One region of the Priestia sp. YIM B13491 genome, then DNA from elsewhere that is predicted to be linked to it. Evidence: riboswitches for the same ligand, from Rfam matches in the RefSeq annotation. Region 1 holds a riboswitch; each other region holds the start of a gene.
The links. Region 1 has a riboswitch for cobalamin ahead of ACFX4E_RS23145 (HoxN/HupN/NixA family nickel/cobalt transporter). Riboswitches for the same ligand answer to the same signal wherever they lie in the genome.
Positions count from the first base shown of each region.

Region 2: linked by a shared signal. The riboswitch ahead of ACFX4E_RS11660 (cobyric acid synthase) and the one ahead of ACFX4E_RS23145 (HoxN/HupN/NixA family nickel/cobalt transporter) in region 1 are both predicted to bind cobalamin.
Region 3: linked by a shared signal. The riboswitch ahead of nikA (nickel ABC transporter substrate-binding protein) and the one ahead of ACFX4E_RS23145 (HoxN/HupN/NixA family nickel/cobalt transporter) in region 1 are both predicted to bind cobalamin.
Region 4: linked by a shared signal. The riboswitch ahead of ACFX4E_RS00075 (ribonucleoside-diphosphate reductase subunit alpha) and the one ahead of ACFX4E_RS23145 (HoxN/HupN/NixA family nickel/cobalt transporter) in region 1 are both predicted to bind cobalamin.

Region 1 is NZ_JBHZOR010000008.1:89,453-97,568, forward strand. It holds gene ACFX4E_RS23120 (lipase family protein) at 48-800, shown strand; gene ACFX4E_RS23125 (DinB family protein) at 827-1,315, opposite strand; gene ACFX4E_RS23130 (type 1 glutamine amidotransferase domain-containing protein) at 1,951-2,475, opposite strand; gene ACFX4E_RS23135 (DoxX family protein) at 2,781-3,203, shown strand; gene ACFX4E_RS23140 (M20 family metallopeptidase) at 3,274-4,404, opposite strand; gene ACFX4E_RS23145 (HoxN/HupN/NixA family nickel/cobalt transporter) at 4,667-5,464, opposite strand; cobalamin riboswitch at 5,598-5,780, opposite strand; gene ACFX4E_RS23150 (organic hydroperoxide resistance protein) at 5,886-6,305, opposite strand; gene ACFX4E_RS23155 (undecaprenyl-diphosphatase) at 6,458-7,051, opposite strand; gene ACFX4E_RS23160 (ABC transporter ATP-binding protein) at 7,198-8,116, opposite strand, start outside.
Region 2 is NZ_JBHZOR010000003.1:157,116-165,231, forward strand. It holds gene ACFX4E_RS11645 (hypothetical protein) at 1-171, shown strand, start outside; gene ACFX4E_RS11650 (ABC transporter ATP-binding protein) at 189-1,472, opposite strand; gene ACFX4E_RS11655 (FecCD family ABC transporter permease) at 1,469-2,527, opposite strand; gene ACFX4E_RS11660 (cobyric acid synthase) at 2,734-4,260, opposite strand; cobalamin riboswitch at 4,353-4,532, opposite strand; gene ACFX4E_RS11665 (YdcF family protein) at 4,680-5,243, shown strand; gene ACFX4E_RS11670 (APC family permease) at 5,301-6,872, opposite strand; gene ACFX4E_RS11675 (nitroreductase family protein) at 7,298-7,945, opposite strand.
Region 3 is NZ_JBHZOR010000009.1:99,379-107,494, reverse strand. It holds gene ACFX4E_RS23985 (TRM11 family SAM-dependent methyltransferase) at 1-457, opposite strand, end outside; gene ACFX4E_RS23980 (hypothetical protein) at 718-876, shown strand; gene ACFX4E_RS23975 (tautomerase family protein) at 1,044-1,433, shown strand; gene ftsZ (cell division protein FtsZ) at 1,793-2,797, shown strand; cobalamin riboswitch at 2,800-2,990, shown strand; gene nikA (nickel ABC transporter substrate-binding protein) at 3,134-4,675, shown strand; gene ACFX4E_RS23960 (GNAT family N-acetyltransferase) at 4,747-5,274, shown strand; gene ACFX4E_RS23955 (CitMHS family transporter) at 5,586-6,887, opposite strand; gene ACFX4E_RS23950 (YfmQ family protein) at 7,031-7,474, opposite strand; gene ACFX4E_RS23945 (lmo0937 family membrane protein) at 7,668-7,805, shown strand; partial or broken gene ACFX4E_RS23940 (TatD family hydrolase) at 7,838-8,116, opposite strand, start outside.
Region 4 is NZ_JBHZOR010000001.1:14,841-22,956, reverse strand. It holds gene ACFX4E_RS00100 (hypothetical protein) at 1-130, opposite strand, end outside; gene ACFX4E_RS00095 (DUF2325 domain-containing protein) at 185-466, opposite strand; gene ACFX4E_RS00090 (DUF1540 domain-containing protein) at 674-832, shown strand; gene ACFX4E_RS00085 (hypothetical protein) at 899-1,102, shown strand; gene ACFX4E_RS00080 (ribonucleotide-diphosphate reductase subunit beta) at 1,132-2,175, opposite strand; gene ACFX4E_RS00075 (ribonucleoside-diphosphate reductase subunit alpha) at 2,192-4,435, opposite strand; cobalamin riboswitch at 4,569-4,754, opposite strand; gene menC (o-succinylbenzoate synthase) at 5,034-6,137, opposite strand; gene ACFX4E_RS00065 (o-succinylbenzoate--CoA ligase) at 6,141-7,604, opposite strand; gene menB (1,4-dihydroxy-2-naphthoyl-CoA synthase) at 7,687-8,116, opposite strand, start outside.

The sequences.
Region 1 (8,116 bases):
ACACATAGGCTATAGGAGTTATTTTCTATTAGAAGGTGTGAAAAACAATGATGAGAATAGAGCCTTTATTTTATCGTCCTTTAGCTCTAGACCTTCTTTACGCGTGCGTCTTAGCTTATAAGCAATACGCACAGGGAGGCACATTTGATGTACCTGAAGGCTACCGGCTTATTAAATCGTTTAAAGCTTCTGCCGTAGGGGTGCAAGAATGGTTTGGTTTTATTTTAGAATCTGATGACTCTATCGTAATTGCCTTTCGAGGAACTCAATCTGAGGCAGACTGGATTGCTGATGCTCGCATTAGGCAACGCCCTTATCCATACAATCAACAAGCGGGTCTCGTTCACGAAGGTTTTTTAGCCGTTTACGAATCATGCCGTGATGAAATTTTTGAAACGTATCAGTCCCTTACCCCCAAGCCACTTTATATAACAGGGCATAGCCTAGGTGGTGCACTCGCGGCTCTTCATGCCTTAGATGTCGCCACAAACGCATCTTTTCCGGAAGTTACAATGTACAACTACGGAGCTCCTCGAGTAGGTGATCCTCAATTCGTTCAAACATACACAAATCTTGTTTCAAATAGCCGCTGTTTTGTTAACACGACGGATACGGTTCCTAAAATCCCCCCGAAGCGCCTTTATTCCCCTTCCACCAAGCAAACGATTTATTATGATCAAGATCCTCTGCAACTCTCGTTTACCATTCAAACAGGCTCTACCGTAGGGAACCATAATCCCCAAACATATAGTGTTGGTATTTGGATGATGTCGGATTATCCTATTTTGGTCCAAAAATAAAAAAACAGGCGGACTGCCTGTTTTTTTTATGCACCAATTGCCGTTTTGATTTCTTCTATTTGTTCTTGATGACGCTTTTCATGATAGCCAATAAAATCAATCCACTGCTTTAAATCCATTAACCCAAACACAGGGTGTGGAAATGATTTTTGCTTTAGCTTGTCTTCACTTGCTGTTTCTTCTAGCTCTATTAAAGCCGCTCTCGATTCTGCCAGCTTACTCTTCATTTCTTCTAATGTCTGCTTTTCATTAGAAGGCGTAACTTGAGCCGGTGCATCTACTTTTCGCGCACGGTCTACCGCTAAATGAAACGGCTTATCTTCAGTCGGCTGATCTACACCGTTTTCTAACTGATCTTTCACACGTGAAACAATCATGCGCTCCATCAAATATAAATGTTCTAATACTTGCATAACGCTCCACGTATTAGATGCTGGCTGTTGATTTAATTGTTCATATGTTAATGATTCTACACTGCTCAATACATCATTTCGAAACTGTTCATTTTTATTCATTTTTCATCCTCCTCTAGGATTCCTCTAGCTTATCGTATCAAAAAACTCTTCCATATAAAAAAGATATCCCTTTCTTTAACCATGTTTTAGCTGCAATTGTTTCACGTGAAAAAATTGCATTTTCTATTTGACATAGATCAACTGAGGTGTTATATTTAGATTTCCGGCTTTTCTTTAAGAGCTGGACATAGTGAAAGTAACTTGAAAGGATGTATCGTACAATGCAAGGTAAAAATACTGGCATTCGACACATGTCTTTGAACAAAACTTATTCACACTGGATCGGCTTCGGAGCCGTAAGGATGCAAGAGAGGTAGGGCTTGCGTCGTTTAGGTTAATCGATCATGTGGAAAAACAAACCGCGGCAATGGATGAAATCCATGCAAGCACAATCAATGCTAATTGTGCCCTAACAACAACGAAACATACAAAAACCGTAATCATGGATTTTATAAAGAAAGTAATCATTTTGTTTTTACACTTGCAGAAAGCAAGTTACTGATAAGAAACACGAACAAAAGCGAGCAGATGCATCTGCTCGCTTTTTTAATGATTGTTTTTTATTTGCTTTATCATTTCTTTTTTAGCGGACCTTACAAAAAAAGCCAAAACCAGTATGGTTTCGACTTTTTTTCTTATTGCTCTGCTAGTACATCAGCAAATGCTTTTGCATAAGGAGGAAGGTCTGGCGGGCGGCGGCTTGAAATGATGTGGCCGTCGATTACGACTGCTTCATCATGCCAAATAGCTCCCGCATTTTCCATATCATCTTTGATTCCTGGCGTACTTGTTACGTTTCGGCCATCTAAGATTTTCGCAGAAATTAATACCCATCCTGCATGGCAGATTTGGCCGATTGGCTTTTGCTGTTCATCCATATGACGAACCATTTCAATTACTTCAGGATAGCGGCGCAGTTTATCCGGCGCCCAACCTCCAGGTACTAAAATAGCGTCATATTCAGCTGGATCAACATCTTTAAACGCGTAGTCCGATACGGCTGGAACACCGTATTTCCCCATGTACGTTTCGTTTGCTTTTTCTCCAACTAAATGTACTTCTGCTCCTTCTTCTCGAAGACGCATCACTGGATACCATAGTTCTAGATCTTCAAAGTCTGCACTAACAAGCGCAATAACTCTTTTATTTTCTAAGCGCATCGTAACACCTCCGCCATCAGTATAGCATGTTGGAGAATAAGATTGAAAATAAGGGACTAACTTGTACATAATTAAAGGATTTTTCAAGTGCCCTTCAGAAAATTTTCGTATGCCAAATGGTCTAATTTTATATTTTCACTTGACTGGGGGCAAACATCACACTACAATGTGTAGTGTGATGTTCATAATGTTGTAAAATTATCCAAATCAGAAAAACTTTCTGATTTAATTGCTACATTTATTTTTTCGGGCTTTTACACTACATAACGTAGTGTTTTTCAAATACACTTAAAGGAGGAAGTAAAGTGAATAAAAACGTCGAAATTGGTTCACTTATTATTCGTTTAGTATTAGGTTTTACATTTTTAGTACACGGCTTTCAAAAATGGCAAGGCGGGATTGAAAATACAGTAGGGTTCTTCGATAGCTTAGGAATTCCTGGTTTCATGGCATATATTGTTGCAACCATTGAACTTGTAGGTGGGATTCTTATTATTCTTGGCCTAGCAACAAGAGTCGTAGCTGCTTTATTTGTGGCAGTTATGCTTGGCGCCATTTTTACAGCCAAGCTTAAAAGCGGATTTGTTGGCGGGTTTGAGTTTGATATTGCCTTGATTGCCATGTCTGCTCACTTATTTCTTGCAGGAAGCCAGTTCCTTGCTCTTGATGCAGTGGTATTCAAAAAGAAAGAAACTGCCTTTTCTCTTCAAGAAGAAAGCAGTAAATAAAAAAAAGAAAGCTTATACTCTCCCAATATAAGCTTTCAGATTAGTCCCCGCCGTTTGAGGCGGGCTTTTTTTATATTTGCAGTAGCAAATTCGCAAATAAAGAAGAACGCTCGGACAACGTATCAATTTGAATATGTTCATATTCCGCATGTATTCCTTTTCCGCATGCTCCTAATCCATCCAACGTGGGAACACCAATGGCGGCTGTAAAATTGCCATCACTTCCGCCGCCCACAGCTGCTTCTTCCAATTTCATACCCAGTTTGGCCGCGATTGATTGAGCACATTCAAATAGCTCTTCCGTTTGTTTAGACTTGACCATCGGAGGACGATTCATGCCTCCCGTTACTTCGAGCTTAATCCCTTTTAGAATGGGGGTTAAATTCAAAATAATATCCGTCATGCGTTTTGCTTCTTCTTCTGTAGAAACACGTAAATCCACGTGCGCTTCTGCATATTCCGGCACTACATTTGTACCGCTTCCTCCCGTAAATGTCCCAACGTTCACCGTTGTACCTTTTTCATAATCTGTTAAGCCCTGCAAGAAAATCACTTGGCGCGCCAGCTCTTCAATAGCATTGATTCCTTCTTTGTGGTGATTACCCGCGTGTGCTGCTCGTCCCCATACTTTCACGGTAAAAATCCCCGCTCCTTTGCGCGACGTTTTTAACGCACCTGAACCCGCCACCGCCGGTTCCGCTACTAGCACTGCTTCACTTCTTTGCGCTTCTTCTTCAATGTATTTTTTAGAAGAAATTGACCCAATCTCTTCATCCGAATTGCAGAAAAACACAATTTTTTTATCCAGCGGTAAGCCAAGCTCTTGAATGGCTTTAATCGCCCATATAGATTGTACAATGCCGCCTTTCATGTCTAAAATTCCCGGACCGTACAGCTTGTTTCCCTCTGTTCTTAGACTCAGCCTTCCCTTTTCCCACACCGTGTCAAAGTGACCGATGATTAAAAGCTGCTTTTCTCCTTCTCCAATCGTAAATTTCAAGTGGTTTCCTACTTCTTTTTCTTCTATGATTTCGTACCCTACCCCTAAACGCTTTTGAAACAGCTGCGTTAAATACTTTCCACACTGATCTACTAACTCTTTACTGTAGGACGGTGATTCTTTTTTCACAAATCCCACTAAATCTTCGAGCATCTCTTGTTCGTGTTCTTTTAAATAACTAAACACGCTTTGTTCTACCATTACCTGACTCAAATCAATTCCTCCTCTAGAAAACCCCTGCTGCTTGCATTAAATGCTTTTATTTATCGTACGTATAACTATGTTCTACGTTTCACATAACGACCTTAAATTATCCTTAATTATAATGGTTTTCAGACAATTTTCCATCCTTTAAATACAGATAATACTTTAACTTATTCATAACCGACCGAAAATAGCCATAAACTTCAACAAATTCATACAAAAAAGCTTCAATCTTCAACAGATTAAAGCTTTCGTTTGACTAATTGACATTTATTTTAATATTTTTCCCTTTTGACTTCACACTCACAAAAACAAACATAGACACTAAAAAAATAAACAGAATAACGCCAACCATTTCAAAGTTTACTTCGGCCCATGGGTTAAAGAAAGTGAATGCTAAATAGAACGACACACCATACGCGAGGACAACAATAACCCAGCCCATCAAGCGGGAAGCAGATTGTCCAAATTTACTCGATTCATTTACCATTTTGTGTACAATCATCGAATCGATTGTATCTGTAAGCATCATGCCAAACATAAACACTAGTCCCAACAAAAGCGGCGTATACTTGCCTGCGTTCCCTACAGCTAGAGACCACACGGCCGTTTGACTGACCGTTTCGGCTGCTAAAGCGAACAATGCCCCTACAAGAATAATTAAAAAAGGATTCGTTGTTCCTTTTGCGATTTTCGGAATAAACTTCCCTTTTAATCCGCTCAGCTGAAACTCTTCTTCTTTATTTTTAGTTCGAAGCAAATGATATGTGTTTAATGTTCCAATCAGAAAGAGAGAGATAATGGATACCCAAGATGCAAAATGATCGAAATATGATGGAAACGTAAAATTCTTCATCACCACGCCCAGCACCCCGGCCGTGACGGCCACCATTCCTCCATGACCTAGTGAAAACAGCGTTCCGACCCAAGGGGCAAAACGGCTGCCCATTCTCCAATTATATCGGGTCTGGCCGTCAATAAAAGCTAAGTGATCTGCATCCAATCCGTGCCTGATTCCTAATAAAAAGACAAGTAAAAAAACTGATAAACCTTCCATTTCCTACACTCCTTTTTTTAAAATAAAACGTAAAAAAGCCTCAATTCTATAGAAATTGAGGACGTGTCGGCATATGAAAATAAACAGCAATTGCTCACTGCGTACCTTGATACACCGCCTCTTTCCTAGAAGAGTCAAGTGTACAGAATAGGTAGGTCTCCTGGCTTGAGATCATCATTTTCTACCGCCTTCCCCGTTTTGAGTGACGATAAGATAGAAAACTCCCTGCTTACAGTGGCTGGACCGCTCGAGATTTGCACTCGATTCCCTGTTACCTCTTACGCTATGTAAGAGCACCTAAACTGTGCGAATGATTCATTTTCTTCCTCATTATACTAGTACCGCTTACAAATGAATAGAGAAAATTCAAATAAAAAAGCCCTGCTAAGCTTTACATGCTTAGCAGGGCTTTTTAAAGCAATTAAACTACTTCTACCGTTACGTCTACGTTGCCGCTGATTGCTTTTGAATACGGGCAGTATGAGTGAGCTAGGTCTACGTATTTTTTCGCTGTTTCTAAATCTAAGCCTTCAATATGAGCTTCAAGCGCTACTCCAATTTTCACTCCTTGATCAGCTTTATCAGGAAGCAGCTGAACAGTAGCTTTTACTTCACTGCTTTTGATTTCTACGTTATGTTTTTTCAACATAAATTCTAACGCGCTGTTGAAACAAGCACTGTATCCAGCTGCAAACAGCTGCTCTGGGTTTGTTGCTGTTGTTGCTTCTCCACCAAGCGCTGGAGGTGTTGCAACGTCTAAGTTAAAGATGTTATCTAAAGAGTGAACTTCTCCTGTTCTTCCACCTGTGTTAACGACTGTTGTTTCATATAAAGCTTTCATGTATAAACCTCTCCTCTTTTTCATTAATTTTATTAAAAGTTTTTTGTTTATCGTTTCTGTGATTTAATTGTACACAATTTAATTTTAAAAAACAAGTATTAAATACATTAAAAATTCCCCAATAAAAAAAGCCGCGTATTTGCGACTTTTTCTTAATAATATTGAGACTGTTCGTCATAAGCTGATTTTCGAAAAATAGACAAGTTGGTAATAGCTCTCATCAGTTTCGTATTAAAAATAACATAATGAATAAACAGCGCCAGCACGCAGCCTAAAACGGCTCCTGTTAACACATCGAATGGATAATGAACGCCAACCCATACGCGTGAAAAGGCAATGAGTACGCCCATGACAACCCACATGCGCCCTGAACGTTTGAAATGCAGCCAAATGGTAAAAGTGATAACTAATGCAGATGTAGCATGATCGCTTGGAAATGAAGAATTTGCGGCGTGATCAATAAGCTGATTCACGTGGTGAGAGATAAACGGACGATCTCGATAAGCAAATAAACTAATCACTTTATTGATAATGACTCCTGTGGCACAAGCACACAAAGCTTGAAATGCTACAACACGGCTGCCGTTTTTATTAATAAGTAAAAACAAGCCGAGTAAAACGATAAGTACATACTGGGCATAATCTGCAAAGAATACCATCAGCGAATCTAGAGGCTTTACGTGTGAGGCATACTGATTCACCGCGTGGAAGATGGTATAATCTACTGAATTAATAGCTGATAACATAATCGAAATCCTTTCTTATTTTTAAATGTCATTAGCTATCTTATCAGTTTCTTGAGAAAATGAACATGTTTTTGTCAGAAGCTTCCTAACTGGTATTTATAAATAATGTATTCAGACTGAGTAGTAAACCAACGGACTTTCGCCCATTAACTCACCTGTGAGTGATCCACAATATTTTTTTGCAAAAAGATTTCCTCTAAAGAAGGTTCTTCGACGTGAACTTGATAAATGTCGATGCCACATTGAATCAATTCGCGAATAATAAGAGGAATATTTCTTTCTTTTTGAAGCATCACTTTTGTGTACATGTGATGGTATTCAACTTCGGGACTCAACGTACGGAAAAACTGTTGAATATATTCTTTATGACTGCTTGGGTAGGGATCATGTTTAATCATCACCGTTTTTTTCGCTTGATATTGAAAGCGCAGCTCTTCCATTGTACCTTCTATTAAAATGATCCCATTTTTCATAATCGCTACACGTGTACAAATCTTCTCAACTTCATTTAAATTATGAGACGTCATAAAAATTGTCTTGCCTTGATTTTGGAGTTCTCTTATTAGTTCATGAATGTGAAGAGCAGATTCAACATCTACTCCAGAAGTTGGTTCATCTAAAAAGATAAGATCTGGGTCTGCTACAATTGCTTGAGCAATTCCTAACTTCTTTTTCATTCCAAATGAAAACTTTCCAACTTTCTGATGCTCATGTCCTTCTAATCCTACTTTCTTCAGTACAATACTACAGTGTTCTTTCGAAAAACGATGTCCGTTTATCTTTAAAAAATAGCGCAAATGATTGAGCGCTGTCATCTCATCATAAAAGTTAGCATAGTCAGGAAGCACACCTATTTTCTTCTGAAGCTCTAAATCAATATCACTCTGTCCCAGCAGCGTAAATTCTCCTGCTGAAGGAAATGAAACGCCGGTAAGCATATTAATAAATGTAGACTTTCCTGCTCCGTTTCTTCCTAAAAATCCGTAAATTTCCCCTTGTGGTACCTGTAAATTAATACCGTTAACAACTGTTTTAGATCCATATTTTTTAGTTAATTTACTTGTT
Region 2 (8,116 bases), on a different contig from region 1:
GGCCACTTAAACATTGGTACAACTTACAGCGCTGACTCTGATCAAGTGGATGAAGAAGTCAAAGACTTATTCTCTGTTAAGCTAAAAGAAAAAAAGATTGATGAACATACAACTGAGACAACGATGAGTTCAGGAGGTGAAACAGAAAAGCCTGATCACTCCGAAGAATAAAAAATGACCGCTACTGCTTATTTAAAGCAATTGTCGGTCATTTTTGTTTCCATAAATAGTTGTAATTCTTTCTGTAGGCGTTCCATTAAGAACGCTGAAATTTCTTCTTGATTTTCTTCTTTATGATGAGATGATGCTACAACAATACGGCCTGTTTTTCCTAAGAAAGCCCGGTATTCAATTACCTTCATCGCAGCATGAAGTAAGTTCGCGTCCGAAAGCGGTGTATTTGTTAGTAGAACAATATTCATTTCATTCTCTTTTTGTCCATGTGTCAGTACAGTCAGCCACGAGTAACCTTTATCGTCTTTTAAGCGAACTTCATGACTAGATAAAGACGCAGATTTCCACGCCGCGTTAGCACTGCTTTGCTGTTGAACAATTTCTTGACACCAGTCTAGACCTGTTTCATTGGAACCCAGTGAAAGAGTTCTCAAAGGACGAATAAAGGATAAACATAGCTTGCCCGGTTCCTTTTGCAACTGATACAACTCATCGAAGTCCGTCTCTGGATATTGATACGGCGGCACAAAAGCAATTTGTTGCTTATTCACAGCGGGATGGTGAAATACGTGCAAATCAACGCCATATACTCTTTTTAACGTAGCTGCATCCTGAAAAATGGCATCCATCCCGGTTTCTTCTACTCTTCCATCTTTCAGTAACACGGCATTATCTGCAAACAGCGAGGCGATGTTGAGATCATGCAAGATGGCCAGGACCGTTAAGCTCATTTCCTGCTGTAAAGTTTTTAACAGCTGAAGCAGTTCCATTGTATGTTTTACATCTAAGTGATTCGTTGGTTCATCAAGAAGTAAGTAGTCAGGTTCTTGGGCTAGTGCTTTAGCCAGTAAAACCCGCTGTTTTTCTCCACCGCTTAACGATTGAAAAGTATGATTTCTATAGTGCCAGACGTTTGTTAATTTCATCACACTTTCCACCACTTCTTCATCCTGTGCTGATACAGTGCTAAACAATCCTTTTGCCTGATAAGGGTAACGTCCAAGTGAAACAATTTCTTGAACCGTAAATTCTAGCCCAATTTGATTTTCTTGCGTCATGACTGCAACTTTTTGCGCCAGTTGTTTTGGTGAATAAGCCTTCACTGACTTTCCTTCCACCTTCACTTCTCCTGATTGAATGGTTAATACATTCATAATTAAGCGAATAAGCGTTGTTTTCCCGCTTCCATTTGGTCCTAGTAAAGCGACAAAAGAACCTTTGTCTACGGTGAACGTGATGTCACGAACGGTCGGCTGCTGCTTATCGTATCCTCCTGTCACATTATATAGTTCAATCATGATATTCCTCTCTTCCGCATACGTTCTTTTACAAGGAGCAGGGTAAAAATCGGCGAACCAATTAAGGCGGTTACGACTCCAATAGGCAGTTCACGAGGTTCTAATATCGTTCGTGCCAATAAATCTGCTAAAACCAAATAACTTCCTCCAATTAAAATAGAAAGCGGCAGTACATGCTTATGATTAGCTCCCGCTACGAGACGCACTACGTGGGGGATAACTAAGCCAACAAATCCAATTGCCCCAGATACTGATACCGCAGCTCCTGTTAATACGGATGCACCTATTAAAATCATTCTTTTTTTCTTCTTTACGTCTATTCCCATAAACTGAGCGGATTGATCGCCAAATGCTAAGCCGTTCAGCTCTTTTACATGTAACAACAGCATAATTGTACCGATCAAAAAGAACGGCCCTAAAATTTGAATATGAGACCATCCTCTCATTGATACGCTTCCCATTAGCCAATATAAAACCTGCCTTACATCTTCTTCGGGAGAAAGAGCCACAATTAATGAAATAAGTGCGCTCATAAAGGATGATAAAATAATCCCCGCTAAGATGATGGTTTCATTGGCCAAATTGCCGCTTGCGAGTTTCGTAATACCAAAAACTAAAAGAAGAGTAATAAAACCAGATACAATGCCGACTACAGGCAGCGTGAAGATAGACAAACCAAAAATACTCCAATGAAAATAAATTGCCATGACAGAGCCAAGGGTTGCACCTGAGGAAACCCCGATCGTATAAGGATCAGCAAGCGAGTTTCTTAATAGCCCTTGAAAGGCAGCCCCTGCTATTGAAAGCGAAGCTCCTACTAAAAATGCCACCAGTACTCTTGGAAAACGAATTTGCCAAATGATTAAATCCATGTTTTCCGGACCGTGATATAAGGATAGCCCGGTAAGGTGACCAAGAATAATTTTGATTGTATCTCCTACGGTTAACGAAACTGTACCAATAAATACGGCCATAATTACCGAAGTACATACAATAAATAAACTGACTATGTATAAAATAGATGCTTTGTTTAAAAAAATACGTTTAAAAATCAATACGTTCAGCTCCTCTAGGAAACGAGGCGTGATGTTTTACATTACATTAACCATTCATTTTCCTGTCCATAAACCATGCTTCCACCATGCATTAAGTTGGAAACAATCATCTTTTCTTTGTTACGAGTGCTAGACTGTTGAACTTAGGCAACATAGAATAGCGTACTAAAGTTCTCGGTAAAAAAACAAGCGAAAGCCTCTACAAGCTATACTTTTTGTGTTTGCTCCGGGCTTTTATAGTTGTCTATTAACTCATATAGCTTTTCCATATCTACGGCTTCTCTCACATATGCTGCTGCTTTTGAAAAAGACTCCTCTTTTTGCAGGCGACTGTTGAATGTGTCCGTAATAGGCGGCAATTTTTTATGTTTGCGAATTTGATTAAGCAAAGCTCTGCGCAAAGAATCGTTATGAAACACATCATGAACATACGTGCCAATAACGTTGTCTTTAACCGTTCCTTCTTTTTCATGCTCTACCACTGCAAAAGCTTTCGTGGTGCTCTTAGAAACTGTCTTTCCCATATGAATTTCGTAGCCTTCAATCAAAACTCTTTCATTTTCTAACTGGACATACCCAGAAACTCTTTCTGTTTTTTTGCTGGTTGTCATAACGGTTTCCACTGGAAGCAAGCCCAGCCCTTTAATGGATTCAATCCGAGATTCTACTGCATCAGGGTCTGTAATTGTCTCCCCTAGCATTTGATATCCTCCGCAGATGCCAATGACGTGAACGTTCGTTGTGTTCAAGACTTGATTAATGGCTAGAGCCAGGCCGCTTTCTTGTAAAAACTGAGCATCTTCAATCGTATTTTTGCTTCCTGGCAAAACAATTAAATCAGGCGTACCTAATTGCGACGGCTTGGTTACAAGCCTCACGTGACAGTCTTCTTCTAAGCTTAAAGGATCGATGTCTGTAAAATTTGAGATGCGCGGGTACGAGATGACCGCAATATCAATTTCTTTTAACGGATTCACAAGCGTTGAGTAATTTCTAAGTGATAACGAATCTTCCGCATCAATTTCCACGTTGTTCATATAAGGAATAACTCCTAGCACCGGAACACCCGTGTATTCTTCAAACCACTTTAACCCTGGTTTTAAAAGTTCTAAATCTCCTCGAAATTTGTTAATTAACACCCCGATAACTCTAGACTTGTGTTCATCTGGAAGCAATTGAAGGGTACCGACTAGGCTCGCGAAAACGCCACCTTTATCAATATCTCCTACTAACACAACAGGCGCTTCTGCTATTTTTGCAACGCGCATATTTACGAGTTCCCGATCGTTCAAATTGACTTCAGCAGGACTTCCAGCGCCTTCAATCACAATTCGATCATAATGATTGGCAAGCTCTTTATAAGCTTCCGTGATAACGTTCAAACCTTCATTAAAAAATTCTTGCCGATACTGAAAAGCAAACATATTACGTAGCGGTTTTCCATGAACAACTATTTGAGATTCATGATCACGAGTTGGTTTAATTAAAATAGGGTTCATATTGGTTGTTGCTTCTACTCCAGCCGCTTCTGCTTGAATTCCTTGCGCTCTGCCAATTTCTTTTCCATCCATTGTAATGTATGAATTAAGCGCCATATTTTGCGATTTAAACGGTGCAGTTTGATAGCCGTCTTCTTTAAAAATACGGCAAAATGCTGTAGCAATCATGCTTTTTCCAGCGTCTGAGTGCGTTCCTTGAATCATAAGCGGTTTTCCTTTTTTCACTTTTTCCACTCCCTACCACATAAAAAAACCTTAACTGTAAAAGTCAAGGTTTGGTCATGCGCTCATTAACACATTGTCTTGACTTATTTCTCCCACCGAAAAATAAGGGGTTTTTAAAAGCAGGTCTCCTGGCTTATGCTTCATTTTACTTCTGCACCCTTCCTAGTTTGACTAGTGGGTCTTTGCAGGTTCATCCACATTTACAGTAGCGGGGGCTGCACCGGATTTACACCGATTTCCCTATTATCCTCCTTAGAGGCACTTTTAAAATTATTTATTCTTTATTGTAACGAATTTTATAACCATTCACAATAACGATTTTCTTCTATTATTATATATTACTGTGTTTATACTTATTTGGGTCTCGTATGCTATAATAACAATTATTTTCCAAACATCTTATGGAATAGCTAGGAAGGTGCTCACAGTTGAAGAAAAAAATCATTTATGTCTTTATCAGCGTGTTTGTTCTTTATATAGCAATCATATCTTTTTGTATGTATCAAACTGCTCACAAGTCTGTTCCACAAAACGCGGATTATGTGCTCGTTTTAGGTTCTAAAGTAGATGGTGATCAAATGTCTCCTAGTTTAAAAGAACGAGTAAAGACGGCTTTATCTTATTTACAAGCAAATCAACAGACAAAAGTTATCGTAACGGGCGGAAAAGGATCTGATGAAGAAATTTCTGAAGCAGAAGCAGCCTATCGTTTTCTGCGAAAAGAAGGAATTAAAAAGAATCGAATTATAAAAGAAGATCAGTCAACTTCTACTTTTGAGAATTTCACTTTTACTAAACAGAAAGTTGATATTCAACACAAAAAAGTCGTGCTTGTTAGCAGTGATTTTCATTTATTTCGCGCCTCTATTATTGCCAAACGTCAAGGCTTTGACGTTTATCCTTTAGGTGCAAAAACACCAAATTCAATTAAACTTCAAGCCTACTTTCGTGAGTATGCTGCTATTTTAAAAACATGGCTGTTTGATAAATAAATAGAGTAAGTACTCTACAAATAAAAAACACGGCATGAATTCATGCCGTGTTTTTTATTAATCATCTGTATCGATAACTGCTTTTGGTAAACCTGTGTATTTCGCCCAGTAGAAAATACCGAGTGAAACAAGAGCAATTAAAATTAAGTCAAGCGGGTTGCTTAGCACACCTTGTCCTCCACCAAATGAACCTAGATAAGAGATAACAAGCATAATAATATAATAAGCAACTAGCCACCAAGCAGATTTAAGCTGCTGTGCAAATTTTACAACGTCAGTTGGTACGTATCTCTTAAACGCTACGTAGATAACAACCATTAGAAGCTGTGATCCTAGCAGCCAAGAAATTGTCGTCCACCCTGACCAATATACGATGTATGAACAGAAAATAAATGAAACAGGAGCAATAACGCTCATGCCTTTTAATTTAAAAGGTTTTTTAAGGTCTTTTGCATTTACTCTGAATGCAGCAGCTGAAATTGGCGCAATCGCATAAGACAGAATAAGTGCCACTGAACATACGTTTACTAACGCTTCCCAAGAAGGAAATGGCAGTGTCCAGAATACGGACATTCCAAATGATAGCCATAGTGACGCACGTGGAATTCCTGTTTTCTTATCTACTTTTGAGAAACGTTTAAATAATGTTCCATTACGAGACCAAGCATAAACTAAACGAGAAGTTGTATTCATGAAGATGTTCCCGTTACCGCCTGGTGATAAAATAGCATCAAAAATAACAAGCGTTACTAACCAGCCAAGGCCTAAAATAAGTGCAATATCTTTAAATGGTAAAGAGAATTGCTCTTGAATTGTTCCCCATCCTCCTGATAGCATATCAGCCGGGATGTTACCAATGAACAATACTTGCAGTGCTGTGTAAATAATCGCTGAAAGTACAATACAGATAATGAGCGCGATTGGAATATTACGCTGCGGGTTTTTAACTTCACTGGCTACAGAAACAATAGGGTGAAGTCCTAGGTAAGCAAACATAACGCCACCTGTTGAAATGGCTGCTTGAATACCATTAAAACCAAACGGAGTAAAATCGCCAGTTGTAAAGTTAGCTGATTTAAAGTGATAAGCTAACACGACGATAATTGTAAGAGGAACCGCATATTTAAACACAGATATAATAACATTTGACTTAGCAAATGCTTTTACACTTACGTAGTTAATGATAAAAAATAGCGTTAATAACGCGAACTGAAATAACCAGCCGACTGTAGTAGGCGATTCAGAACCATGTTTAGTTAGACCAGGAAGCCAAAACGCAACATACTGACGTACAGCCGTTACCTCGATGGCAATCAAACTTGTGTAAGCAATAATGGTAATGAATGAAATTAAGTAACCCACTAAATGACCATGTGAGTAAACCGGATAACGGATAATTCCACCGGTACGCGGCAGCGCTGCTCCAAGTTCAGCATACACTAAACCGATAAGTAAAATGATGACTCCGCCAATCAGCCACGAAAAACTTCCGGCTGGACCAGCCTTTGACGCTACGTTACTAACCGCAAATAACCAGGCGGAACCAAAAATAGCCCCCATCCCAATTAACGTTAGGTCAAGTAACGATATTGATTTTTTAAACTTTCCTTGATTTCCTTGATCAGACATAATATCCTCCTTTAAAATTTCCACTCCACACATCTACGCCCTTGCGTCCGATATGGGATTCTTTACATCATCCTCCTCTTACTAAGACCTCACAAGTGGATATGTTAACAAATATTCTCTAAAAAACCAAGTTAAAAACTTTATTTTTTTGTAAAACATCGTTGAATTGCTTATGTATAGCGCATAAATTCCACAGAAGATTTGAGGACTACTCCTCCTATTTAACCGCATTTTTCTTAGGTTAAACATAAAAGAATATTCAAACTATTTACCGAAAAAAAGAGGCTGAGACATAACGAAATCAACCGCTAGAAGCAGTTACATACGCAACACCTAGGCTTGCCATACCAATAAAAAAATCCGAACGATTCATCGTTCGGATTTTGCTTCAACTAAAATAATTTTGTCCGTACCTCTTTTTTTGCTTATTTAAATACTTTTACACGTTCAGTTAGCGGTTGAAATTCTTTTTCTCCCGCAGGTGACACAGGATTACCAAATGGCATTTGGGCAATTAATTTCCATGAGCTTGGAATATGCCAAGCTGCTTTTACTTCATCGTCAATCAATGGATTGTAATGCTGTAAAGTTGCTCCTAGGCCTTCGAGCTCAAGAGCTGTCCAGATCACATGTTGCAGCATGCCTGATGATTGGTTAGACCAAACCGGGAAATTTTCGCTGTAAGATGCAAACTGCTTTTGCAGCCCTTCAACTACTTCTTGATCTTCAAAGAAAAGAACTGTTCCATAGCCGCTTCCGAATAAGTTCATTTTTTGATCCGTATCTGAAAAATTTTCAGCTGGAACAATTTTACGAAGCGTTTCTCTCGTAATATTCCACACTTTATCATGCTGTTCGCCAAATAAAACGACTACGCGTGCGCTTTGGGAATTAAATGCTGAAGGAGTATGTTTCACCGCAAAGTTAATAATTTCTTCAATTTTTTCTTCTGACATTTTTACATTTTTATCAATTGCATAAATAGAACGTCGGTTTTTAATTGCTTCATAAAAATCTTTTCCAACCTGTTGTTGATCACTTGATTTATCAAATAATTTATCTAAAAAACCCATTTTCCACACTCCTAATTGTTTGTTTTTTTTAAGCTTAAATTGCATGTTTATACCCTTCCCCCTGATAAAAGGAGATAAACAAGATATAATGAATTCTTATATCTCTAATTCGAGATATTAAACTAAAAAAATATTAATTGAAATTTAATTACTTTATGTAACTTACTTTAC
Region 3 (8,116 bases), on a different contig from region 1:
GCAGCCATACCGCTTCGCTTTTTTGATATTTCCCAAAATACCAGCGTCCTTCAAATGGAACAATGCCAAAAAAATGGTCAGGGTTATGCAAGTCTGCTTCTGCTACAAAATGCCAACCCACATCACGTTCAATAGCACGCTGACCTTTATAACTTATTTTTTGATCTTTTTCCAAGTCATTAATTTTCATAAAAATGAGTTTAAATGTTTTGTCTCCGAGGTCAATATCTTCTACTTGCTTACAAATATCTGCAAGGTCATCTGATTCATACATAATATCTAATCGCTCTTTGATAAAAGGGCTTCTGCTTGGATCAAGTTTAACAGCACTTTTTATGATAGGTTTCTCAGTTTCAATTTCAAAAAGAGAGCGTCTCTCTAATTGACATAGTGAGAGTTCCTCTTCGCTGCATGCGTATGTGTAGATATACTGAGGCAGCTGCGTATGGTTATTCAATATCGTATCATCCTTTATCGTATCTAATTATCCTTCTTCTCAAACAATAGCGAGAAAAGAAGAGAAAAGCAACGAATTTAAATATATTTGGCTGTGAATAATAAATTGAAGCGCTACATAGTCCACTTATTTGACAAAACATGCTAAAATAACTGGTGATAACCTGCATGTGCTGCTGTCTATACAAAAGAACTGGATCAAGGTTTCTCAAAAATCATTTACACACTGCTGACATTTTGATGAATAGGAGAGGCTACGTGATGTCTAAAAGTGATCATGAAAAGCAACAGATGAGTCGGGCTGATATGAAAAAACAAGCCAAAACATCCTCGCAAAACCTTGTGATGAACGTACTCATTGCCATTGTATCTGTATGTATTTTAGCTCTTATTATAAATGTTTTTATACTAATGAAATGAGCCGTTATGCTGCTCATTTCTTTTTGTTAGGTTCAGCTTTTATTGAAGCATTTGAGGTCTCTTTCACTAGAGAGCACATTGTGAATAGCATATCTTTTTTTTACAAATGATAGTTGTGATATGATGAGGCAATAATATATTAGACAAAAAGCTGGAGGTTACTTAGTATGCCATTACTTAGATTTGATGTAATAGAAGGAAGAGATGAAAAAGAGTTAAAAACATTGCTAGACGCTGCTCACCGAGCGATGCTAGAAGCCTTTGGCGTCCCGGAGCGAGACCGTTATCAAATTGTACATCAGCATCCTGCTCATGAAATGATTATTGAAGATACAGGTCTTGGCTTTGAGAGAAGCAAGGATTTGGTTATTATAAGTGTAACGAGTAAACAGCGAACAGAAGAGCAAAAGCAAGCTCTTTACAGATTAATTGTAAAAGAGCTTGGAGAGAGCTGCGGCATTCAGCCAAACGACATTATGATTTCGATTGTTGAAAACGGTAATGCTGACTGGAGCTTTGGCATGGGAGAGGCTCAATTCTTAACTGGGAAATTATAAAACGGTTTATTATCTAGAGAAGCCCTTATTTCTAAGGGCTTTTTCTCATTTTGTCTCTAAAAATATTATTCTCTTAGTCACATCTTACTCAAAATTAAATACAGACATCTGTCAAATGAATGATACAATAAGCTTATATGCCGTTTTGAGTGGAAAAGCCATAAAAGAGTTCGGCGTACTAATTTTAGAACAACAATAAATTTACATAAAGATGTAAAGATTTAAAGGTTAAAAGAGAAATGTATAAAATCTGTAAAACAAAAGAACAGTTACGCGTTAAACATAGGAGTAAAAGGTTCTTCACGTGTTTTTTCGGATAAGAAGAGAAAGTAATTTTGATCATTGAGGAGGAACTTAGAATGTTTGGATTTGATGCAGATGTATCGCCACTAGTGCGAATTAAAGTAATTGGAGTCGGCGGTGGAGGAAATAACACCGTTAACCGTATGATTGAACATGGTGTACAAGGAGTAGAATTTATTGCCGTTAATACGGATGCTCAGGCGCTTAACTTATCTAAAGCAGATGTAAAAATGCAGATTGGTGCTGCATTAACGCGAGGATTAGGTGCAGGAGCTAATCCAGAAGTGGGAAGAGAAGCAGCCGAAGAAAGCAGAGAACAAATTCAAGAAGTACTGCAAGGCGCAGACATGGTATTCGTAACAGCTGGCATGGGTGGAGGAACCGGTACTGGAGCAGCTCCGGTTATTGCCCAAATTGCCCGTGAACTAAATGCTTTAACAATTGGAGTAGTCACTCGCCCGTTCAAGTTTGAAGGAAATAAACGTACGAAGCAAGCAGTAGGCGGTATTACTGCGATGAATGAATCGGTAGATACCCTTATTGTGATTCCAAACGACCGCTTGCTTGAAATTGTCGATAAAAAGACGCCTATGCTTGAAGCATTCCGTGAAGCAGATAATGTTCTTCGCCAAGGTATTCAAGGTATTTCAGATTTAATCGCTGTTCCGGGGCTGATTAACCTTGACTTTGCTGATGTAAAAACAATCATGTCTAATCAAGGATTTGCGCTTATGGGTATCGGACGAGCTTCTGGATCAGACCGGGCAATTGAAGCGGCGAAAAAAGCGATTTCTAGTCCGCTGCTAGATGCATCGATTGATGGAGCAAGAGGCGTGCTGTTGAACATTACGAGCGGCAGCAGCTTGAGTCTTTACGAAGTACAGGAAGCAGCAGATATTGTCACGTCTGCTTCTGATCAGGACTTAAATATGATTTTTGGGTCCGTGATTAATGAAGATTTAAAGGACGAAATGATGGTAACCGTTATTGCCACTGGATTTGATGATGAAGATGTTTCACCATCAGCTTCTACTTCTAGAGTTTCAAGAGCACGCTACTAAATTAAATAACCAGCTTTTATGGTGGCAATTGTTTTTCAATTGCCTTAAAAGGGAATCCGGTGCAAATCCGGAGCGGTCCCGCCACTGTAACAAGGAGCCTTATGTCAAAAAGCCACTGTCTATTTAGAGACGGGAAGGCGGTATAAGGCAATGACTTGAAGCCAGGAGACCTGCCATAAATCGCAGCACACAATAACCTACGAGGATAGGGAGGTGTTTTGGCAGAATCAAAAATAAGATAAACAAGGGATACGTTTATCTGAATTTGTATTGAAGACAAGCACTTCTTTTTAGAAGTGCTTTTTTTGTGTATTAAAATAGAAGGTGGAAAAATCAATGATAAATAATAAAAAACTCGTATCTATGATATTTCTTGTGTTACTTTGCCTCACTGCTTGTGCTCCTAATGAAGAGAGCATAAGTATAAAAGAAAAAAAGAAAACGGATAAAAGTGTGACGTTTTTATTTAATTTTACATCTGCAACGCTTGATCCTCATACGGATGATAATTATACAGCAGTTCGTGCGGGAGTAGGGGAGACGCTTGTTAAAATCAGCAATGATTTAAAAATAAAGCCCTGGCTTGCTGAAAAGTGGAAAACGGAAGATAACGGTCTTACGTGGACATTTACGATAAGAAAGAATATTACGTTTCAAAATGGTAAAGCGCTAGATGCAAATGCCGTTAAGTCTTCTCTTCAAAGAACGATAGATCAAAGTTATGCGATGAAAAACGCTTTAAATATTAAAGAAATGAAAGCGAACGGTCATGCGCTGACAATTACATTAAAAGAACCAATGCCTAAATTTCCTTCTGAGTTAGTACATCCAAACACAGCTATTATAGATGTTGATGTTTCTAATATAGCTAAGAAGCCTATTGGCACAGGTCCATTTCAAGTTTTGACTTTCGATCAAGGAAATCAAGTGAAGTTAGAAAGATATGAACATTATTGGAATGGGAAAGTAAAATTAAAAAATGCGATCTTTGCATTTAACGAAGATGCTAATGCGCGCGTTGCGGCTCTTCAGTCCGGAACAGCGGATATTATTTATCGCCCGCCTTTAGAAAGTTTGGGCACTTTACAAACAGATCCGTCTTTTAAGGTAAGTGGAGTACCCAGTGTGCGTACACATTTATTACTTTATAATCAAACCAATGACGCATTAAAAGACGAAAATGTAAGAAAAGCTATCGATACCTTACTGAACCGAAAAGAAATTGTCAGCAGCATCATGAACAATCAAGCGGCAGCAGCTCGAGGTCCATTTTTACCTCAATTTCCTTTTGCTGATAATAATGCTAATGAGCAAAGAGGTATGCCATCTGCTAAAAAATATTTAGAGAAAGCAGGCTATCAAATCAAAAATGACAAACCAATGAAAAATGGAAAGCCACTATCGCTCTCTCTTGTCACATACAGCTCTCTACCAGAACTTCCTTTGATTGCTCAGCTTATACAGTCTAATGCCAAAGAGTTAGGAATTACTATTAAGATTCATCTCGTTGAGGACAGCGATGAATATGTAATGGCAAAAGACGATTGGGATTTAGCACTGTACAGTCTTATCACTGCACCTAGAGGAGATGCAAGCTATTATTTAAGTACGAACTATTTGCCGGGCGGTGGTTTAAATGCCAGCCGGATTGATGACGATAAGCTAACAAAAATGATAGAACAGTTAAATTCAACAGTAGATGACGCAAAGCGAGATCAGTTAGCTAAGCAAGCAACCGCTTTGATTAATGAGGAAATGCTGACGTCATCGATTGTATATCCAAACATTGTTGTTGCTTATAATCAAAAAGTGAAAAACTGGACCACAAATCCAAGCGAGTATTATATGCTGACTCAGCATTTAGACGTAACGCCATAGTCAATATTGTGTTGTTCCTGTAGGAAAACGAGAAAGTATACAATGATAGATAAAAGGATGTGACAGTAAACGTGCAAGAAGTACAAACGTATCAAATTAAAGAAGTAAAAGAAAAGGATGCGGAAGTGATTCAGTTTGTCATGAATATGCGGAATGAGCTATTTCCTATGATGGAAAAAAATCAGCTTCCTGTGGATTTGCTTCATTTTAATAAATATTATGTTCAAGCGAAAGGCGCTGCTTTTTTTGCAGCTGTCACGGAAAATCAACAAGTAATTGGAACAATTGGTTTATACGCTTACGATGGAAGGTTTCATGCATTAAAAAAGCGATATGAACATAAAACTGCAGCCGAGATTGTAAAATGCTATGTCGATCCAGCATATCGGCGTCTAGGCATTGGACAGCAGCTGTTAAAGGCAGTGGAACAATTTGCTCAAAGTCATTTTTATGACACGTTGTATCTGCATACTCATCCTTTTTTACCGGGGGCTATTCCATTCTGGACTTCACAAGATTTTATCGAAAGGCTTGCTGAACAGGATGAGCCATGGAATACGCTGCACATGGACAGAAAAATACAACCGGTCGTAATGTAACGATATTATACAGTAATTACCATAGAATCTAGATAAGAGCTCATGCTATAATGAGCTTACTTACATTTATAGCCTGTAGGGCAAGTCCTTACAGAAAAGAACCACGTTTCGAATTGGCTGAAACGTGGTTTTTTTCTATGAAAAACAAATAACAAAATATTTTTAAAAATATATATGAAATCGCTTTCAAAATAATGAAATATATTATATAATTACTAGTGTTGTGTTGTACTTTGTTAGTGTTAAATCAATATCCTACATGTGTGAGCCGATTGCCTTATGGTAGTCGGCTTCCTTTTTTATGGTAGAGTCTAAAGGGAGATAGCATTCGTTAAAATGGCTGTAATTGTCATCACAATAGTTGTCCCAAAGGCCCACTTGAAAAGAAACTTTTGATGCTCCCCGAAATCTACTTCAACCAGCCCAATCAGAATGAAAGTAGCAGGTACTAAAGGAGATAGGGGAAACCCAGTTGTGGAATGTCCCAATAAAGCTGCTCGTCCTATTTCTACAGGGTCTACACCAAAATTAGCTGCTGTATGGCTAATAACAGGTAAAATGCCAAAATAATAAGCATCAGGTGAAAATACAAAGCTAAGAGGAAGGCTCGTTATTGCTACAACTAAGGGAAGGTGAGAGCCCAGCCATTCAGGAGTGAGGCTGACAATGGTATTAGCCATGGCATCCATCATTTTTGTTTCTGTAAAAACGCCTGTAAAGATTCCGGCTGCAAAAACCAACGTACTAACCATTACAAAGCTGTTTGCATGACTTAAGATTCTTTCCTGCTGTTCTTTTGGATGAGGAAAATTAACAAATAAAGCAATGGCAAAAGCAATAGCAAATAAAATTGGAATAGGGAGTATGTCTATGATCAAGAGAGTCATTAAGCACAGTGTCAATAAGGCATTAAACCAAAAGAGTCTAGGTGGCTTCCCAGGGGTCTCATGAACTGAAAGCTGTTCAGCAAATGCCATTGATGCACCTTTTAAATGAATAGTTCCTAAGCGCGCTTTTTCTCTCTTTCCTAGTAGATATGCTGAAAATAAAGTCCACATCAATCCCGCTGCCATAGCTGGAATAAGAGGATTAAATAGATCTGATACTTCTAATTGCAAACTTGCTGCGGCTCTTACGAGAGGACCTCCCCAAGGAATCATATTCATAACACCTGCGCTTAAACTAATAACACAAGCCAGTATTAGTCGGTTCATTCCCAGTTTTGTGTACAAAGGAAGCAAGGCGGAAACTGTAATTAAAAATGTAGAAGAGCCGTCTCCGTCCAAGCCAACAAGCATTGTAATAACGGCAGTTGCCATTACGACTTTTAAAGGATCGCCTTTCACAATGTTTAGGATACGAGAAATCATAGGATCAAATAAACCGACGTCAATCATTAGTCCAAAATATAAAATAGCAAAAACGATCATAATGGCCGTAGGAGCTACTTTTAAAATACCATTCATCATCATATCGCCCATATCAGCACTAAAACCTCCAATTATACCAAAGAGGATAGCGACAAAAATAAAAGCAACAACCACGGACAAGCGTTTACTGATGACAAGAAATAGAAAAGTCGCAATCATTCCAAACCCTAACAAAGAAAGCATTATCCATCACCTCTTAAAAAAGTTAGAAAATTCTATTAATTTTCATTATAGCATTAGAATTACTGTTAAAGTTTGGTATTTTTAAATAAGATAGCTTCAAACTAAAACTAAAAGCTAAAAAAGCCGCCTTATAGGCGACTGGTTTAAGCTAGGTCAGCTGTTATGGACTGCTTTTGAAGGTGATCAGACAGCAGGCTGTAAGCAATAATTTTCTTTTTATACTGTTTTACGACATCGACATGATCATCATAACTGTATACGCATAATCGAACATCTTTTTTTCCTTTTTTCGTATCGATAACCAGTGGAGTTTCACTGTCTTCTAGGTGTTTATAATAGTCCTTATTTCCTTCATGGACATAATATTGTTTTAAAAAGGTTGCTTTATTAAAATAATCAATCACTTGCATTTTGTCTTTGCCTTCTAAATGTTTCCCATCAACTGTGACAGTAACGTTGTGGTCATCAAGTGTTGGGTGTAATTGAAATTTAGTCATAAGCCATTTGACCACTGGAGTTGGAAGACACGTTATTAATATTTTGAGTGCACTTACAAGAATGATGGAAAGTAATACAATCCATGTCATAGTTAATCATCTCCGCTATAGTTTAAATGAAATAAGATTACATACTTATTTTACCACAGAGAACATGATTGCTTTTTGTACATTATGTGAACCTTCCTCAGTGAAAAGATGTATATGAAATGCGTTTATTTATGCACATTTAGGGAAATATAAAATTATAACAAATACTACATATAAAAAAGGAGAAAAAATTATGTTGTGGACGATTATTGGACTTTTATTTATTTTTTGGTTATTAGGATTAGTTTTTCATATTGGCGGCGGCATCATTCACATTCTTCTTGTCATTGCAGTGATTGTGCTAATCGTAAAACTTGTGAAACGAATTTAGATATAAAAGGCCTTTCCTTAGGGAAAGGCCTTTTATGTGGAGAGATTATAAAAACAAGACGTATTTCGATATAAAAATCATATGCTTCCGTTCCAGAAACTCCTTTGAGACGTGCTATTTCCTCAACGGACTGATGTATCATTGATGGAACCGTTATCTGGTTTTGAAAAGGTCCTTCAAATGGCCACGGACCATCTGTTTCGACCATCAAGTAATCAAGAGGGTATTCCATGGCAAGCGCTTGGATTTTAGGCTTATATACAATATCAGGTGTAACTGAAATATAGTAACCGTTGTTTTTCATTCGTTCA
Region 4 (8,116 bases), on a different contig from region 1:
CGAGCTGTTTCCAATCTATAGATGTTTTTTTCAAAAGAAGCTGCTGCTGATAAAATTTGTACGGACATCGAATAAATTGTTCGATGTGGTCGTTAGAGAGTGTCTTTATATGCACTTTTATCGGTTCCACCTATGTCTCACCACCCTAATTGAAATTCATTCTCAATAATAAGTAAAAATTAAATCATGAAATCTGCTCAATCACTTTACGAATAGCACTCCATGAATGTTTGACGAAATAAATTGGTTTTTTTTGTTTTTTTGCTTTCTCTTTAATGACTTTTGCCATATTGTGATTAATAAAATCCGTAATAACTAATACAAACCCAATATGTTCGGGTATTTCTCGCTTCACCATATTGCTTTTACGGCCATCTAAATGAATGACTTCATTAAACCCTTCTCCCGCTAAACGATCTGTAATATGCTTTAACCTGTCTCCTCCTACAACCATAACTGATGACATGTTTGTTCCCTCCCAATTAATTATTCATTTAATGATTTGCCAACAACTTGTATCCTTTACTATATACACAGTTTAATTGAGAATGATTCTCTTTGTCAATGTTTAATTGATAAAAATTCTCAATTAAAATGAAAGTCTACCACCTTTCTTATAAGTTAGTTGAATTTTGACCATACTATAGCTATCACATACAAAGGAGGGTTAACGTTGGAACAAAACATTCTTTGTGAAGTAAATAACTGTCACTTTTGGAAAAATGGAAATCACTGCAGCGCAGAAGAAATTTACGTGGTAAGTCATAGCGGAAAACATGCAGCAAGCAGCTATGAAACAGACTGTAAAACGTTCAAGCCAACTGAAGCGTAACCCGCAAAAGGACAGCCTCTGGGTTGTCTTTTTTCTCTCTTCAAGATCATAAAAAAGGAGACTAATATGAAAACTGAACAACTGATTCATTTTTTTAAAGAAGAAGCCATAAAAGCAAATGAACAAACCTTTCCAATCTATGTACAATCGTTTACTCATTTATGGACATATAAATGGGGAACACTTGAAAACATTCCAGAAGAAATTGATGACTTAATTACCACACGTGCGTTAGAACTTGGACTTATTCACTTAAAAAAAGCTGACTAATCAATAAGGAAATTAGTCAGCTTTTGTGTTTATAGATCATCAAATCCATTCGCATCTGATGCTTTTGTATATTGTCTTGATTTCTGTTCAAAGAAATCCGTTTTCCCTAAATCTACCTCTTGATAAGCAATAATCCAACGAAGAGGATTTTCAATCGGTGCTTCTGGGAAAGCAGCTCGACCGAAGCCTAATTGATTACAGCGTTTATTAGCCATGTATTCAATATACTGCTGCAGTTCTTTCATCGTGATGCCGTCGAATTTTTCTCCGATAACAGATTCCGCCCATTCAATTTCAAGACGAGCTGCCTCTTGGAACGTTTCAACTACAAACGTTTCTAGCTCTTCCGTACGATAAGCTGGATTTTCATTTAGTACTTCCTTGAAAATCTTTTCAAATAACCCAACGTGAAGCTGTTCATCACGATTGATATAGTTAATCATCGTAGATGTCGCCACCATCTTTTGATTTCTAGCAAGATTATAGAAGAAAGCAAATCCGCTATAGAAGAAAAGGCCTTCTAAAATAACATCATATACCATAGACTTCAAAAAGTTTTCAACCGTTGCTTCTTCGCTAAATGCTTTATATCCGTTTGTAATAAAGTCATTTCGAGCGCGAAGCTTTTCGTCTGTGCGCCAGTATTCAAATACTTCATCTTGTTTTCCTTTTGGTACAAGACTTGATAAAACATATGAATACGAATGATTATGAACCACTTCTTGCTGCGCTAAAATAATCATTAGAGCATTAATCGAAGAATCGGTTACATAGTCAGCTACTTTGCTAGCATAATCTGATTGAATACTGTCCAGTAGCGCCAGCAAGCCAATAATTTTAAAAAAACTCTCTTGTTCGTCAGCCGTTAACTGAGGGAACTGCTTAATATCTTGACCCATATTAATTTCAAACGGCGTCCAGAAGTTAGCTAGCATACGCTTGTATTTAGGGAACGCCCATGAAAATCGGACGTCATCCCAGTTTAGAATATTTGAGCTCTTGCCGTTGATGATTCCTGTCGAACGGTTCGGAGCTGTTTCGTTCATTAATTCTCGTTTTAACATGCTTGTCATCAATTATTCACTCCTTTTAACTATGACAGCTTTCACATTCTTCAATGACTTCACTTGATGTTGAACGTACGTAGTAGGTCGTTTTTAACTTTTCTTTCCATGCCGTCATATGAAGATCCAGCAGCTCTTTTGCTCGGATATCATTTTGCACATATAAGTTGAATGAAATGGATTGATCAATATGGCGCTGGCGCTTGGCGTTTTGCTTAATGCTCCAGTGCTGATCAATTAAATAAACGGACTTATAATACCAGTTTGTTGCTGGTGATAAATCCGGTGCCGTCACCGGGATTTTATAGTTTTTCTTTTCCTCTGAATAAAACTTACGGAAAATCGGATCAATACTTGCAGTAGAACCCGCGATAATAGATGTTGATGAATTAGGTGCTACAGCCATTAAGTAGCCATTTCTTATCCCATTGTTTTGAACTTCGTTACGCAGTTCACTCCACGCTTCGCTTGTGTATTTACGTGTTTCAAAATAAGCGCCTGACTCAAAATCTGAGCCTTTAAATAATGGATATGCACCTTTTTCTTTAGCTAAGTTCATGCTTGCCTGTACGGTTAAGTAAGCGATTTGCTCATACAATTCATCGCAATATGCTACCGCTTCATCTGTTTCCCATGCTATTTTCTTTAAGGCAAGCAAATGGTTCCAACCAAATGTGCCAAGCCCTACTGCGCGGTACTTTTGGTTTGTTAGTTTTGCTTGAAGTACCGGCAAATCATTTAACTCAATAACGTTATCAAGCATGCGTACTTGAATTGGAATTAAACGTTCAAGCACATCTTCAGTTACGGCTCTCGCTAAGTTGATAGAAGAAAGATTACATACAACAAAATCGCCCGGATTCTTTGTAATAATAATTTTTCCGTCTTCCGTAATTTCCTCTGTTACGACCGTTGTGCTTTGGTTTTGCGTAATTTCTGTACATAAGTTGCTGCAGTAGATCATGCCCTCGTGGCGGTTTTGATTAGCTCGGTTAACCGTATCACGATAGAACATATAAGGCGTCCCCGTTTCAAGCTGCGAAAGCATAATGCGCTTGAAGATTTCAATAGCAGGTACTGTCTCTCTTGAAAGCTGTTCATTATTTACACACTCAGCGTAACGAGTGCGGAACGAACCGCTGCCTTCTTCTTCATCATAAAAATCTTCTAACGAGTAGCCCATCAGCGTACGAACTTCGTGAGGATCGAATAAGTGCCAGTCTTCACGTGCTTCTACTTTTTCCATAAACAAATCTGGCAAACATACGCCAGTGAATAAATCATGCGTGCGCTGGCGTTCGTCACCATTGTTCAACCGCGCGTCTAAGAATGAAAAGATGTCTTTATGCCATACGTCTAAATATACGGCAATAGCCCCTTGTCGTTGACCTAGCTGATCGACACTTACAGCCGTATTATTTAGCTGTTTCATCCATGGAATTGTTCCTGATGATACGCCTTTAAAACCTTTTATATCACTTCCTCGGCTTCTAATATGACCGAGGTAGACACCAATTCCGCCTCCATTTTTACTAAGCGTGGCCAAATCTGTATTGCTATCATAAATACCGCGTAAGCTGTCATCAATCGTATCAATAAAGCAGCTAGATAGCTGTCCGTAGCTCTTTCCTGCGTTTGAAAGCGTTGGTGTGGCAACCGTCATATATAGACTAGAAAGCGCCCAGTACGCTTCTTTTACTAATGCTGTTCGATTTTCTTTCTTTTCTTGAGACATCAGCGTCATAGCAATGATAAGAAAACGTTCTTGCGGTAATTCGTATACGCGCTTATCATGTGATGTCGCTAAATAGCGATCTGCTAATGTCAACAATCCAATGTATGTAAATAAACGATCGCGTTCAGGAATAATGACTGAAGCAATTTCATTAATTTCTTCTTCTGTATATGTTTTTAATAGCTGTTTATTATAAATGCCGATTTTTGTTAGTTCTTGAATAAGCTGATAAAACGAACCGTACTTCTCTTTTTTATCATAACCTCGGTTGTCCGCTGCTTTTCGATATAGTTCGTTTAAGTAGACGTCTGCCGCTACGTACGTCCAATCTGGTTCTTCCATTGAAATACGCTCTAAGGCTGCTAAAATTAGGACGTTTGCAACCTTTTCGTCCGTCATATTTTCCTTTACTGTAACAGTTTGAATAACCTTTTCCTCATACAAAGAAAAATCAAGCTGCGTAAATTCATTTTTTAAACGTTCAATATATGCAGTTAATTCATGTAGAATTGTAGGCTTTAATGTATTCACCATAAATATGGCTCCTCTCTTCACTTCAAAATAAAAAATCGCTCACCGTACCTCGGTGAGCGAATAGAACGAAGATAGAAGAAGACACTAAGTCTTTTCTCAATCCTCGCTCTACCCTCTCACCTCCCGAAGAAGATAAAACGACATAAAAAAGGCAGGTCTCCTGACTTATGCTTCTTTTTACTTTAAGGCCTTCCCATGATGTTTACTCACAGTGGATCTCCTTATTTCATCAGCATTCACAGTTGCGGGGACAGCTTTGGATTTTCACCAAATTCCCTTTTAAGTCTTTTTATCAGACACCTTTTTCACTGGAAAACACAAAATATAGTATTTTATTATCGATTTCAAAACAACATATTGTGTTATGTTATAAACACATTATATAGGACAACTTAGAAAACTATCAACCTATTTTCAAAAATAATTTTGTTTTTTACGATAAAACTCTTCGACTTTTTTCATCAAACTATTCCATCATAACATGTTTTGACACGCTTGATAGAACAATGTGCTCTTTTTAAAAAATTTGTCCTATTTTTCTACTAAACATTGACAACCTCAATAAAAAAAACCGTTTTACATAAAAAACGGTTTTTAATTATTGGTATTCTTTTTCAAATGCTGTGATTGTTTTGATAAAGTTTTTATCGATATCGTATCCTATCCCCGGTTTTCCCTTCACCTTTATTACTCCAGCTTCTACCTCTACTTCGGGCTTAATAATATCTTTTTCCCAATAGCGAGATGACGCAGAAATATCACCTGGTATCGTGAAAGAAGGCAATGTCGCAAGGGCGATGTTATGAGCTCTTGAAATCCCGGCTTCTAACATTCCGCCAACCCAAAGTCTTACACCATACTGGGCGCACAAATCATGAATTTGCTTTGCTACGGACATTCCGCCAACTCGACCGATTTTCACATTGATAATCTTACAGCTTCTTTGTTCAATTGCATGACGTGCATCTTCATAGCTCACAATACTTTCATCTAAGCAAATTGGCGTCTGCATTTGCTTTTGTAACAATCGATGATCAAGGATATCATCAGAACTTAACGGCTGTTCGATCATCATTAAATTCAATTCATCTAGTTTCTTCAATGAATCACTATCGCTTAACGTATAGGCTGAATTGGCATCAGCCATAAGAGGAATGCTTGGAAATTCATCTCGAATTTGTTTCAGTAGCTCATAGTCAGCACCCGGCTTAATTTTCACTTTAAAGCGCTTATAGCCATCTTTCATGTAAGTCTTTATTTGTTCTTTCATTATGGAAATATCATTTAAGCCAACTACCACTCCAGCTTCTACAGCAGACCTTACTCCTCCAATTACTTCAGATAACGGTTTGTTCTGCCGCTTTGCATACAAATCCCATACAGCACAGTCTAAAGCTGCTTTAGCCATGTTATTTCGCTTTAGAGGTTTGAATAACTTTTGAACATCCTCTGGTTTTTGAAGCTGCTGATGAAGAAGCGAGGGAATTAAAAAATCGTCTAACATATGAAAACACGTCTGAATCGTTTCTTCCGTATACCAAGGAGATGAAAAAGCAACTACTTCTCCCCACCCTGTAAATCCTTGTTCATCTTCTACTTCAAGCAAAATCAATTCTCGATCCTGCACTGTACCATAGCTTGTTGAAAAAGGAGAAAGAAGCTTCATGTCAATTTTATAAAGATGTACTTTTTTTATAATCATCGATTAGCTCCCTTTCTGTATGAACGATGATAGCTTCCGGCGTATGATTTTATTAGAAGCCGTTCGCGGCAGCTCCTCTACTCGAACGAAATACTTTGGAAGTTTGTACTTTGCTAAAAATTGTTGAATGTGTAAAGATAATTCTTCATCTGAAACGTCTTCGTTTACAACAACACATGCAGCTGGCACTTGTCCCCATTTTTCGTCAGCTACTCCCGTTACACCGGCCTCTTTAACAGCGGGATGCTTCAACAAAACATTTTCAATTTCAGCTGGATATACATTTTCTCCACCTGAAATAATAAGGTCTGAACGTCTGTCTAACACATATAGAAAGCCTTCTTCATCCACTTTCCCGATGTCTCCTGTATAGAACCAGCCTTGTTGAATTGCTTTTTCAGTAGCTTCAGGTTTATTTAAATATCCTTTTGTAACATTTGGACCTTTAACAATAATTTCTCCTGCTTCGCTGGTCTCATTTCCTTTTTCATCTACAATTTTCATTGCACATGGAAATAATGGTTTACCTGCTGATCCCAGTTTTCGCAAACTATCTTCAGGTGAAAGCGTAACGAACTGTGAAGATGTTTCTGTCATTCCATACGTTTGATAAACAGGAATTTCTTTACTCACACAAGCCTCTAAAATAGTAAGCGGTGCAGGTCCTCCTCCTAAAAGCATGCATCGAAACGTATGCGGATATTTCCGTTCCCCTAACTCATCGAGCATGTTGGACAGCATGGAAGCGACAACCGAAATAATCGTTACCCCTTTGTTTTCAATCGCTTCATTTACTGCTCTTGCTTCAAACCGTTCTTCTAAAATGATTTTCATTCCGTAAAAGACGCTCCGCATTAAAATAGATAAGCCGCTAATATGAAACAAAGGAACCGCTATAAGCCAGCAGTCTTTTTCATTTAACCCTAAATTAAGCGCTGAGCCAACGGAACTCCACCAGTGATTTCCATATGTCTGCAGCACTCCTTTTGGATGACCTGTTGTTCCAGACGTATACATAATGGTGAATGTGTCCTCGAGATTCCACGTTTTTTGAAAACCTGTTTCTGCTTCTGGAGAACTTTTTAAAGCAGGTAAAGTAAGCTGAGTAATGGAACTTTGGAATTCTCTCATTAAAAATGTTTCATCCGCAATAAGCAACGACACGTTTGCATCTGTTAGCTGATAATTAATTTCTTCATTTGTCAAACGCGTGTTGACGAGCAGCAACCGGGCGCCAATATAAGAAACCGCATGTAAAATCTCAATAAACTCCACTCTATTTTTCATGTATAAAGCAATGGTATCGCCTTGCTTTACACCGTTAAACGAAAGCTGCTGTGCTACTTTTTGAACACGTTTATGAAGCTCTTGAAACGTAAGAGACGTTTGCGGTGTTTCTACCGCCACTCGATTTGGCGTCAAATATGCTCTTTGCATAAGCCCATTAGGAATCGTTTGGCTACTCATGAATTTCTCTCCTTTTTATACTGATTAACTAAATTAAATTGAAAAAACAGCCTGATGATAATCACCAAGCTGTTTCAGCTGTTTAAGGGAAACGTGGGAACTGTTGGAAGTCTGGATTGCGTTTTTCCTTAAATGCATCGCGACCTTCTTTTGCCTCATCGGTTGTGTAATAAAGAAGCGTTGCGTCACCCGCAAATTGCTGGATACCAGCTAAGCCATCCGTATCAGCATTAAATGCTGCTTTTAAGAAACGAAGAGCGGTTGGACTTTTTTCTAACATCTCTTCACACCATTGAATTGTTTCAGCTTCAAGCTGTTCTAATGGAACGACCGTGTTTACTAATCCCATGTCTAGTGCTTCTTGAGCGTTGTACTGACGGCATAAGAACCAGATCTCACGCGCTTTCTTATGACCTACGATGCGAGCTAAGTAACCAGAGCCATATCCTGCATCGAAGCTTCCTACTTTAGGACCTGTTTGTCCAAAGACTGCGTTATCCGCTGCAATTGTT